One region of the Paenibacillus sp. S-12 genome, then DNA from elsewhere that is predicted to be linked to it. Evidence: predicted binding sites of a transcription regulator. Region 1 holds the regulator's gene; each other region holds the start of a gene.

Region 1 (3,219 bases):
ATCGTTTGCTTCCTGCCTACGAGCAGCTTGTTGTAGACGAAGCACACCACTTTGAAGAGACGGCCGGCAAACACCTAGGCATTCACTTGCAATATTTTTCACTCATTCATCCGTTGACCCAGTTGTTCAAGGATAGTAAAAACGGGGCGCTTGTGCTGCTGCAGCAGCGCCTTCGCTTGTCAGGCAATGAAAAGGCGCTTGTCTGGGCAGAAGGAATTGATAAGATGCTGACACAGCTCGTCGATGTCAAGGATCAGTGGGATCGCTTGCATGAGCAACTTTATCAGATGCTGCCTTCCATGAATGAAGCCGGTCAAGCGGAGGGCGGCCAAGCTGTGCTTAGGCTGCCGTCAGGTAATCGTCCTGAAGCCTGGAGCTCTATTGCGGAACTGGAAGGCGATATTCATACCCGCTTAAGCGACATTGTCCGTTCGGGGGAGAAGCTCGTTAACGAATGGAAGGATTACGATGATGACGAGGTTCAAGGCGTTACGGCAGACGTGACAGGTCTGTTCAAGGACATTGGGCAACTTCGTGATGAATTCCGGGAGTTTATGCAGGGCAAGGATGCGGATACGGTATATTGGATGGAAGGAAATCTCCAATATAAGCATAAATCGATGCAAATGTATGCCGTCCCTGTTGATGTGAGTGAGGCACTGAAGCGTTATTTCTTTGAGCCGAAGAAGAGTGTCATTCTGACATCAGCAACATTGTCTGTCGATAAATCGTTCCAGTTCGTGGCCGAACAATTGGGCTTGAAGGATGCAGAACGGGATGGGCGCTTGAACACTGTCATCCTTCCGTCACCATTTAACTACCGTGAACAAGCGCTTGTAGTCATTCCGCGTGACTTTCCGAGCGTAAAGGGGGCGTCAGACGCTAAGTTTAATATGACGCTGATGCAGTCACTGGCCGATGTAGCTAAGGTGACAGAGGGACGAATGCTTGTATTATTCACATCGTATCGCATGCTGCGGGATGTATATGAGCCGCTAAAGGAAGCGCTAAGCCTCCATGGCATTCAAGTGCTGGGACAAGGAATTGACAGCGGCAATCGAAGCAAGCTGACACGAAGGTTCCGAGAACAGCCGAACTCGGTGCTTCTTGGGACAAGCAGCTTTTGGGAAGGAGTAGATATTCCGGGAGATGCGCTGACCTGTCTGGCGATTGTACGACTTCCTTTCCAGCCGCCGAATCACCCGTTAGTGGAAGCAAAATGCGATCGCTTGAAGCGGATGAATCAAAATCCGTTCCGCAAATATTCTGTACCGCAGGCTGTTATCCGGTTCAAGCAGGGATTCGGTCGTCTCGTGCGCACAACGCAGGACAAAGGGATTGTAATCATTTATGACACCCGGGTTATTGAGACAAGCTATGGCAAACACTTTCTTTACTCGCTGCCTGGTCCAAAAATGGAGCATATGGCAACAGAACAACTTGTACCACGTATAGATACGTGGCTAGACCATAATCAAAGAGGTATTGGAGAGCGATGAGAGGAGCTTTTTTAGGATGAAAGCACTAAAAATATCAGAAGCTGTCGTTCGGCGCTTACCCGTATATTTACGTCACCTATTAGAATTGAAGCAGCGTGAAGTGCTCACAGTTTCATCTCAAGATTTGGGACAGAAGCTGAACTTGAATCCTGCCCAAATTCGAAAGGACTTGGCATACTTCGGCGACTTCGGCCGCAAGGGTATCGGGTATGATGTATCGTATCTTATTCAACAAATTCGGCATATTTTAAAACTCGATCAGGTAATACCTGTTGGACTTGTCGGCGCAGGTAAATTAGGGCACGCCCTTTGCAACTACACCGTATACTTGAAAGATAATATGAAAATTGTTGCTGTGTTCGATGCTCAGGAGTCCAAAATTAACACTGAGATTAACAATTTGAAAGTTCAGCCCATGTCTGATCTCATTCCTACGGTTCGTGAAAAGCAAATTCGCATCGGAATCATTACGGTGCCGGCTACGGAAGCACAGCATGTTGCGGATCAATTTGTAGAGGCCGGGGTAGAAGCCATTTTGAATTTCGCGCCTGTCATCTTGAGAGTGCCGCCGAATATTCGGGTTCATACAGCCGACTTCACGACGGACTTGTTCAGTTTGGCGTATTATTTATCTGATAATGGAAAGGAAGTACCTGCCGAATGACACATCGAATCATTATTAAAAACGGCATATTTGCCGACTTGTCTCCAACTGCGAAACAATCCTCCTTCCATGGATTCATGGTCGTGGAAAATGATCGCATCGTTCATCTGGGAGCTGATTTGCCTGAGCAATACACATCTGAAGGTGCAGAAATCATTGATGGCAAGGGATTGTTCTTTATTCCAGGACTTGTGAATACACATGGACATGCTGCGATGTCTTTGCTGCGCGGATATGGTGATGACCTTGCGCTTCAAACGTGGCTGCAGGAGAAAATGTGGCCGATGGAAGGTAAGTTTACGGCTACGGATGTGTACTGGGGAACGGCGTTGTCGGTTGTTGAAATGTTGAAGGGCGGTACGACAACATTTGTTGATATGTATGATTACATGGATGAAGTGGCAAAGGTAAGTGAGCAATCTGGAATCCGTGCATCACTCATGCGCGGAGCGATTGGCTTGTGTCCGGAGGATGTACAGCGGGAGAAGTTGAATGAAGCGATCCAGTTCGCGAAGGATTGGAACGGGAAGGCAAATGGCCGCATTCGTACACTGTTGGCGCCACATGCGCCGTATACTTGCCCGCCATCCTTTATCGAGAGCTTTGTTCAGGCTGCGCATGATTTAGATTTGCCGCTTCATACTCATATGTCAGAAACGAAAGCTGAAGTAGAGCAAAATGTGAAGGATTATGGAATGCGTCCGGTAGCGCATCTCGAGAAGCTTGGCTTCTTCTCACGTCCTTCCTTCGTCGCTCATGGTGTTCATCTGACAGATGAGGAAATAGAAACGCTTGCGAAATATAATGTGGCGGTGTCTCACAATCCAGGCAGCAACTTGAAGCTGGCGAGCGGCGTTGCTCGCGTAACTGAGCTGCTTCGTGCAGGTGTTGTAGTATCACTTGGTACCGACGGACCGGCAAGCAACAATAACCTTGATATGTTTGAAGAAATTCGACTCGCCGCCCTGATCCATAAAGGCGTGTCCGGTGATCCGACTGCTATTCCTGCAGCAGAGGCACTGCGCATGGGAACAATCTATGGTGCGAAGACAATTC
Region 2 (3,219 bases), on a different contig from region 1:
ATTATCGACCCAGAGTTCGTATATAGCCTGCCGAAGACGGCAGTTGCAGATACGGGTATGGACGTACTGACGCACGCAATCGAAGCTTATGTATCGGTGATGGCAAGCGATTATACTGATGGGTTAGCAATTAAGGCCATTCAACTGGTGTTCGAGAACTTGGTGAAATCTCATCATGAAGCTTGTCCAAAGGCTCGCGAGAAAATGCATAACGCATCCACACTTGCTGGTATGGCGTTCGCGAATGCATTCCTAGGCATCAACCACAGCTTGGCTCATAAGTGGGGTGCGCAATATCATACTGCGCATGGCCGTACGAATGCGATTCTCATGCCGCATGTCATTCGCTACAATGCGAAGAAGCCAACGAAGTATGCATCGTTCCCGAAATACGATCACTTTGTGGCAGATGAGCGCTACGCGGAAATTGCCCGCATCCTCGGTCTACCATGCCGGACAACCGAAGAGGGCGTGAACAGCTTGATTAACGCCATTCGTGGATTGAATCGCGAATTGGGAATTCCAGAGTCGTTCCAAGAACTTGGCTTCGATGCGAAGGACTTCGAATCCCGTGTTGATTATTTGGCAGACCGTGCTTTTGAAGACCAGTGTACAACAGCAAATCCGAAGCTTCCGCTCGTAACAGAGCTGGCGGATGTATATCGGAACGCATTCTACGGACGTTTTGAATAATCAAGAAGCAGGCAGCGGGGAGATTTTCTCCGCTGCTTTTGCTTTGTAAGCAGCAATGAGATGGGGAGTAGGAATACGATTCCAACATTTTGAATCATAATTTGTGAAAAAAATCATTTGCCCAGCATATATTGTGATAAATATCACATAATTAAAAGTGTGAAAAGAGGTACAATGAAGACGTAGCAAGGAGAGGATGAAATAGAATCAGAATTCGCCTTATAAAACTTGCTGCACAGCCTCACTCGGCATTACGAAAAGGCAGCTATCGAACGAATGCGAAAGATGAGATAACCGCCTTGCAGCCTTTTTCGTGAAAATGATCACAAGCAATGTGAAGTGGAAAACGAAAACATTTGCTGGGTGTGCGCTTTCAATTCGATTACAACACATACAGAAAAACAAACATGTATGGAGGGATTATGATGTCGGTGATGGAAAAGAACATGACAGGAACAAATGAAATGAATCCTTGGCGTGGATTCAAAGCAGGCAAATGGCAAACTCACGTTGATGTGCCAAACTTCTTGGATGGACACATCAAGCCTTACTTAGGCGATGAAGCATTCTTGGCAGGTCCTACGCAAAATACGAAGGATCTGTGGGATATCGTGAGCCAGCTCTCCAAAGAAGAACGTGAACGCGGCGGTGTATGGGATGTTGATGTGAATACACCTTCAACGATCGTATCGCACAAGCCGGGATATTTAGATAAAGAAAAAGAAAAAGTAGTAGGTGTACAAACGGATGCTCCGTTCCGCCGCTCGATTCAACCTTTTGGCGGCATTAAGATGATGATCGATGCTTGTAAAGCATACGGCTTCGAAATGCCGGAAGACGTTATCAAAATTTTCACAGACATTCGCAAAACACATAACCAAGGTGTTTTCGATGCTTATACTTCCGACATGCGCATGGCGCGCAAAGCGGGTATTATTACAGGCTTGCCAGACGCTTACGGCCGCGGCCGCATTATCGGCGACTACCGCCGCGTAGCGCTGTACGGTGTAGATTTCTTGATTCAGCAAAAGAAAAACGACCTCAAAAATCTTGAGCTGGATGCAATGGATGAACATACTATCCGCGATCGTGAAGAAATTTCGGAACAAATTCGCGCACTTGCTGAATTGAAGGAAATGGCCGCAATGCACGGCATGGATATTTCCAAGCCAGCCGTAAATGCACAAGAGGCATTCCAATGGGTATACTTCGGTTACCTGGCAGCCATCAAAGAACAGAACGGTGCTGCAATGTCCCTCGGTCGTGTATCCTCGTTCCTCGATGTGTATGTGGAACGCGACATTCAAGAAGGTACATTGACAGAGCAAGAAGCTCAAGAATTGGTTGACCATTTCATTATGAAACTGCGTATCGTTAAATTCTTGCGCACACCTGCTTACAACGACCTGTTCAGTGGTGACCCAACCTGGGTAACAGAATCGATCGGCGGTATGGCTTCGGACGGTACAACTCGCGTAACGAAGAACAGCTTCCGCTTCCTGCATTCCTTGTACAACTTGGGACCTGCTCCAGAGCCTAACTTGACTGTTCTCTGGTCGACGAAGCTTCCTGAAGCGTTCAAGAAATATTGTGCGAAAGTATCGATTGAAACAAGCTCCATTCAATATGAAAATGACGACCTGATGCGTCCAATCTATGGCGACGACTACGGTATCGCATGTTGTGTGTCCGCAATGCGCATCGGTAAGCAAATGCAGTTCTTCGGCGCTCGCGCCAACTTGGCGAAATGCTTGCTGTACGCAATCAATGGCGGTAAAGATGAGAAGCTTGGCTTGCAAGTTGGACCAGAGCTTCCTCCAATCACTAGCGACGTATTGGACTACGACGAGGTTGTGAAACGCTTCAAGCAGATGATGGAATGGCTCGCGAAGCTGTATATGAACACATTGAATGTGATTCACTTCATGCATGATAAATATTGCTATGAGCGCATTGAGATGGCGCTGCACGATAAAGAAATCTTGCGCACAATGGCTTGCGGTATTGCCGGCTTGTCGGTAGCAGCCGATTCCTTGAGTGCAATCAAATATGCCAAAGTAACACCGATTCGCAACGAAGAAGGCATCGCTGTTGACTTCAAAATCGAAGGCGAATATCCTTGCTACGGCAACAACGATGATCGCGTAGACAGCATCGCTGTTGAGTTGGTTGAATCGTTCATGAACATGATTCGCAAGCATAAAGCTTATCGCAATGCAATGCCGACTCAATCGATTCTGACGATTACATCGAACGTTGTATATGGTAAGAAGACAGGTACAACTCCTGACGGACGCAAAGCTGGCGAACCGTTCGCTCCAGGCGCGAACCCAATGCACGGCCGTGATAAGAAGGGCGCGCTCGCATCGCTTAGCTCGGTAGCGAAGCTTCCATATGAGCACAGCTTGGATGGAATCTCGAATACATTCTCCATCGTACCTAAGGCGCTTGGCAAAGAGCTAGATGCTCGCAAATCCAACCTCGTATCGATGATGGATGGATACTTCGGCAGCAACGCACACCATT
Region 3 (3,219 bases), on a different contig from region 1:
AACGCAAGTCCGTGAAAGATTTTTCTTTAGGAATGAAGCAGCGTCTGGGCATTGCTCGGGCTATAACGGTAAAGCCGGAGCTGCTGCTTCTCGACGAGCCTATCAACGGGTTGGATCCGATTGGCATTAAGGAAATTCGCGACCTATTCAAGAAGCTGTCGCATGAGTTCGGCATCACAATCTTGATATCCAGTCATATTTTAGGGGAAATGGAGCTGATAGCCGACACGATTGGGGTTATCAACCATGGCGTCCTGCTGGAGGAGGTATCGATGGAGCGGGTTCGTGCCCAGCAATCCGAATTCATTGAAGTTGTGACAGATCATGCGAATAAGGCAGCTTACGTGCTGGAAGAGACCATGCATATTTCAAATTTCCGTATCATCGACAATCGATTGATTCGAATTTATCAACGGGGTGTCTCTCAACAGGATATCACCAAGGCATTTGTCATGAATGACGTCTCTGTAGAGTCCGTGCATAAGAAGCACCATTCCTTGGAGGATTATTTTATGAAGTTACTGAATGGGGGGGCGCTTCATGAATAAGCTCATTCGATTGGAACTCCAGAAGTTTCGCTTCGGCACCTATATTCGTACGGCCATTTATATCACGATTGGTATTTTTCTCTTTATTATGCTAGGAATCTATGGGGCGGATGCTGGTGATAAAGCGTTCAAGGGTGTGTCAGACGTATTCAATCTCATCGATACGTTTGTAAAGATAGCCTTCATTATTACAGCTTCCGCACTGCTGAGCCGAATGGTTATTGATGAATTTAAAAGCAAGTCTATCACGGTCATGTTCATGTACCCGATTCCGCGAAAAAGAATGATAACAGCCAAGCTGATTATTGTTGTGCTATACACGTTCATATCTATGATACTGTCGAATATTGTCCTAATGTGCGGATTCCTCTTGTACAACTCCTACGCACATACAGTGGCAGGTACTGCGACGATAGGCGTTCTGACGCATCATGTGGCAAGCAGTGTCATTAGTGCCTTAGCAGCAAGCTGCTTAAGTCTCATTCCGTTATGGTTCGGTATGCGCAAATATTCATCGGTGGCGACCATTACGAGCTCTATCCTCATTGCAGCAATATTATGCTCGAATAATGGCGGGATGACGCTGTGGTCCATTCTCGCGGTACCATTCGCATTTGCGGTAATTGGTGTAGGGATAGCCTATTTGACTATTTGCAAGATCGATACGATCGACCTATACAAATAAGCCCAGAATCACTCATAACCATGATGTGGCAGCGTTGTGACACGTGATAAACCGTGACAAATTTCAGAATCGAAATGGAAAAAAGCTGCAGCACATTATAAGCTGCTTGTAAAGAGGAAAGAAGGCTCAATGCCTTTTTTCTTCTTTTTTTCACTTTTTTTCGACAGAATTGTGAAATTTGACACAATGTTCTTATTTTGATCAAGTTATTGCTTTAAAATTGTGATTAATATCACATTTCAGCGATCCCGCATCTGACAGAATACAACTGGAACATGTAATGAACATCATTGATCCCGTGTTCAACGAGGCATTACAGCCTATTCAACATAGAAATGAGAGTATAAATAGAAAGGTGGAAGGACAACGATATGTGGGATACGATCTTATTATCGCGCATTCAGTTTGCATCGACGACAATTTTTCACTTCTTCTTCGTACCAGTATCGATTGGTCTCGCATTGCTGATCGCAATGATGGAGACGATGTATGTTGTAAAGGGAAATGAAGAATACAAGAAGATGACGAAGTTCTGGGGGAAGCTGTTCCTCATTAACTTTGGAGTTGGTGTCGTAACAGGTATTATTCAGGAATTCCAGTTCGGGATGAACTGGTCGAACTATTCTCGCTTCGTCGGGGACGTGTTCGGTGCTCCGCTTGCAATTGAAGCATTACTGGCATTCTTTATGGAGTCAACGTTCATCGGCTTATGGATATTTGGGTGGGATCGTTTATCGAAAAAGGTGCACTGCTTGTGCATCTGGTTAGTTGCCATCGGTACAACGCTGTCTGCCTTGTGGATTTTGGCGGCGAACTCTTTCATGCAGCGTCCGGTCGGTTACGCGATTAACAACGGCCGTGCAGAAATGAACGATTTCTTCGCGCTTCTGACGAACGGGCAGTTGCTTGTGGAATTCCCACATACCGTATTCGGTGCATTCGCGACAGGCGCATTCCTGATTACAGGGGTGAGTGCTTATAAACTGCTGAAGAAGCAGGACGTTCCTTTCTTCAAAAAATCGTTCAAGATTGGTGTTATCGTGGCTACGATCTCATCCATTTTGGTTGCGGTCTTCGGTCACCAGCAGGCACAATATTTGATGCATACCCAACCAATGAAGATGGCGGCGAGCGAAGGCTTGTGGGAAACAAGTGACGACCCTGCTCCATGGACGGTATTTGCAGCAATCAATACAGATAAGCAAGAGAACAGCATGGAATTCAAAGTTCCATACTTGCTTAGCTTTCTATCTTATAGTAAATTCTCCGGTGAAGTCCGCGGGATGAAGGAATTGCAAGCGGAATATGAACAGTCGTATGGCCCAGGCAATTACATTCCACCAGTGAAGACAACATTCTGGAGTTTCCGCATCATGGTTCTTGCCGGAACATTGATGATTCTGCTTGGCATGTATGGATGGTACTTGGCAGCGCGCAAGAAGCTGGACAATCCAAATAAGTGGTTTATGCGCTTCATGCTCTATGCAATTTCGTTGCCGTTCATTGCGAATACAGCAGGCTGGATTATGACAGAAATTGGTCGCCAGCCATGGACAGTATTCGGTCTCATGCGTACAGAAGACAGTATTTCGCCGAGTGTGTCGGGCGGTCAGGTGCTATTCTCTCTCATCGCGTTCTCGACAATTTATACTGTGCTTGCTATCGTGCTTGTCTATTTGTTCGTTCGTGTAATCAAAAAGGGTCCGAATGAAGTCATGAAGGACGAGCATTCGAATGATCCGTTTGATCAGGAGGGACAACATGCTATCGCTTAATGAATTATGGTTTCTACTAGTTGGAGTGTTGTTTGTCGGATTCTTCTTCCTGGAGGGCTTTGACTTCGGTGTCGGCATGTCAACGAAGTTCTTGGCTCGTACGGATGGAGAGCGTCGCGTCTTAATTAATTCGATCGGCCCATTCTGGGATGCGAATGAAGTATGGCTGCTTACAGCGGGCGGTGCGATGTTCGCTGCCTTCCCGAACTGG
Region 4 (3,219 bases), on a different contig from region 1:
GATATGAGGACAAGTATAAGTCAACTCGGCAGCTTGTGCACATTCTCATGGAGGTGGTTGCTAAGGGAGGGAACCTAGCCCTTAATGTGGGGCCGCAGCCTGACGGCCGCATCCCAGAGGGGGCGATTGTACGGATTAAGGAACTCGGTGCATGGATGGAGACCTATGGGGAAGCTGTTTATGGAACCCGTATTTGTGCTCCTTATTTTACTCAGCGCTGTGCCTTTACTCGTAAGGAAGACACAGTATATTGTACGTACTTATATCCGTCTGAGGAATCGGAAGTTACCGATCACATATTTATTCCTTATCTAGAAAAGGTGACGAACATCCAATTGGTCGGTACAGATCAGAACGTAGCATTCCATTCAGACGAAGCAGGTTTGCACGTAAAGCTGCCAACGAGTGAAGTTGGGGGCAATGCCCCGATCGCACATGTATTCCGGATGACAGCCTTTTAAGCGCTATAGAGAGCACATTATTTGCAGTGCTAAATATAGATGCATAACATAATGATTGCCCTCATGTCATATACGTGCATGAGGGCAATTTGATTTAGATGCGGCAAATCTCATTCGGGCACATTTCGCAATGACATACTTCCCGCAAATGTTCCAATTCCCGAATAACAATCATGCCATTCTCATATTCAATGACATCGCGCTTGCGGAGATCGCTCAACATACGATTCACACTTTCGCGTGTCGCGCCGATCATGTTCGATAAATCTGTATGTGTGATTTTTTTGTTGATAAGAATCCCGCCATCCTCTAGCTCCTCGCCATACGTGTTCGATAATCTTATCAGTGTGGAGCACAGCGCGCCAGGCTTGCCGTACATCATCAAGTCCCGGAACTTTGTCTGTGTAAGGCGGTGATGAATACCCATCCACTTCATAAAGTCAATGGAGAAATCGCAGTGCTGGCAGATGAGTATTTCGATATCTTTTTGCTCGATTAGTAATACTTCAGCTTCTTCGATAACTTCAGCGGTGAAGGTATGCTTCGTGCTATGGAATGGGTCAACTTGGCCAACCAAATCTCCAGCTTGATACATGTACAGAATGAGCTCTTTTCCTTCATCTGTGGATTTCGTGATTTTTACACGGCCGCTTTTCAGAAGGAATAGCTTATCAGATAGGTCTCCCTCCCAGAACAAATGAGAACTATCCGGATAGGTACGTTCTTTACCAATACTTATTAATCGTTCTACATTCTGTTCTGAGAAACAAGAGGTATTGCATGGCTCTCCAAATTGTTCGATGATGTTAGTCACCCTGTTCCCCTCCAATTTACATATTTCAAATTTTAGTAATTTTGACCCAAGGAATTCCATGTGACAAGTTTCACTATATGAATACGTATTACTATCATGGATGTTCCGCAAGCAGTTGTCAATTTATTTACGATTAAAATTAGTTACAGTTTGGTTAAATTGAGTGATTAATATCACGCTGGACCAAAGAAAAATAAAATATTGATCAGATTAGTGAGATAATGTGAAAAATATCACATACTAAACCCCGTCCAGGTGGGTACAATGAGAGTGTGAAATGATTCACAAGCAATTGTATCCATTACGAACCTCAGATAAGGACCGTAACAGAACCGTATACAGACCAAATAAAAGACCTTTCCTTAGGTTCATCGGCATGGAATCAATGAATGGAGGCGGAGAGAATGGCGACAAAACAGGAAACGAAACCAGTTGTAGAGAAAAACGATGTCACGAAGCACATTCAACAATTGATTGACCGCGCGAAGAAGGCGCAAGAAGCATTTATGGATATGAACCAAGAGCAAATTGACAAGGTCGTGCAGCAAATGGCACTCGCTGGCTTGGATAAGCACATGCTGCTGGCCAAGATGGCCGTTGAGGAAACGGGACGCGGTGTGTATGAGGATAAAATTACGAAAAATATATTTGCAACTGAATATATCCACAATTATATCAAGTATGACAAAACAGTAGGCGTCATTGAGGATAATCCGTACGGCTCTTACATGAAAATTGCGGAACCAGTTGGAATTGTCATGGGGATTACACCGGTAACGAATCCGACCTCAACGACAATGTTCAAGGCGCTCATTTCGATAAAGACACGCAATCCAATCATTTTCGGCTTTCATCCATCAGCTCAGAAATGCAGCGCGGAAGCAGCTCGCATCCTGCATGATGCAGCTGTGAAATATGGTGCGCCAGAGCACTGTATCCAATGGATCGAGTATCCGTCGATGGAAGCGACTAACGCCTTGATGAATCATCCTGATGTGGCGCTTATCCTAGCGACAGGCGGTGCTGGTATGGTTCGCTCTGCTTACAGCTGCGGCAAGCCTGCTCTTGGCGTTGGCCCGGGCAACGTACCTTGCTTCATCGAGAAGACGGCAGACTTGAATCAAGCCGTAACGGATTTGATTCTTTCCAAGACGTTCGATAATGGTATGATCTGTGCTTCTGAACAGTCAGTCATTATTGAAGAGCCGATTTACGTACAAACGAAGAAAATGATGACAGCCCAAGGCTGCTACTTCTTGAGCAAGGAAGAGACAGGCAAGCTTCAAGCAATGGCGATGAAGACAGACACTTGTGCAGTGAATCCGAACATCGTAGGTCAGTCCGCGAAGAAGATTGCAGAGATGGCTGGTATTCAAGTGCCGGATACGACGAAGATTCTAGTAGCTGAGCTGGATGGCGTAGGGCCGAAGTTCCCATTGTCTGCTGAAAAGCTAAGCCCAGTGCTTGCCTGCTACAAGGTGAAAACCGCACAAGATGGAATTGATCGCGCTGCTGAAATCGTAGCGTTTGGCGGAATGGGCCATTCCTCGGTTATCCATTCGCATGATGACGAGGTAATCGGCAAATTCGCAGATCGTCTGCAAACAGGTCGTATTCTTGTAAACTCTCCTTCGACCCATGGAGCAATCGGCGACCTATACAACACGAATATTCCTTCGTTGACGCTAGGCTGCGGATCTTATGGCCGCAACTCGACTTCTTCGAACGTAACGGCTGTCAATCTGCTGAATATTAAACGGGTGGCGAAGCGAACAGTGAATATGCAATGGTTCAAGGTGCCGAACAAGATATACTTTGAAAAAGGCGCAACGCAGTACTTGGCGAAGATGCCGGATATTAGCCGTGTCATGATTGTTACCGACCCGATGATGGTGAAGCTTGGCTACGTAGAAAAATTGGAATACTACTTGCGTCAACGCCGCA

Evidence for each region. The regulator Rex, encoded in region 1, represses fermentation and respiration genes when NADH is low (regulators of the CRP and FNR family bind a similar motif). The targets are predictions, from matches to a motif close to TTGTGAAATATTTCACAA.
Region 2: the regulator Rex is predicted to act here: its motif matches at 825-842, upstream of pflB (formate C-acetyltransferase).
Region 3: the regulator Rex is predicted to act here: its motif matches at 1,403-1,420, upstream of NO352_RS20825 (cytochrome ubiquinol oxidase subunit I).
Region 4: the regulator Rex is predicted to act here: its motif matches at 1,546-1,563, upstream of adhE (bifunctional acetaldehyde-CoA/alcohol dehydrogenase).

What each region holds. Positions count from the first base shown of each region.
Region 1 covers NZ_JASIUF010000012.1:302,948-306,166, reverse strand. The annotation lists gene dinG (ATP-dependent DNA helicase DinG) at 1-1,499, shown strand, start outside; gene NO352_RS12425 (redox-sensing transcriptional repressor Rex) at 1,516-2,163, shown strand; gene NO352_RS12420 (amidohydrolase) at 2,160-3,219, shown strand, end outside.
Region 2 covers NZ_JASIUF010000013.1:172,516-175,734, reverse strand. The annotation lists gene adhE (bifunctional acetaldehyde-CoA/alcohol dehydrogenase) at 1-693, shown strand, start outside; gene pflB (formate C-acetyltransferase) at 1,119-3,219, shown strand, end outside.
Region 3 covers NZ_JASIUF010000022.1:189,665-192,883, reverse strand. The annotation lists gene NO352_RS20835 (ABC transporter ATP-binding protein) at 1-548, shown strand, start outside; gene NO352_RS20830 (ABC transporter permease) at 541-1,233, shown strand; gene NO352_RS20825 (cytochrome ubiquinol oxidase subunit I) at 1,605-3,008, shown strand; gene cydB (cytochrome d ubiquinol oxidase subunit II) at 2,995-3,219, shown strand, end outside.
Region 4 covers NZ_JASIUF010000013.1:176,118-179,336, reverse strand. The annotation lists gene NO352_RS13380 (alpha-L-fucosidase) at 1-461, shown strand, start outside; gene NO352_RS13375 (Crp/Fnr family transcriptional regulator) at 556-1,275, opposite strand; gene adhE (bifunctional acetaldehyde-CoA/alcohol dehydrogenase) at 1,680-3,219, shown strand, end outside.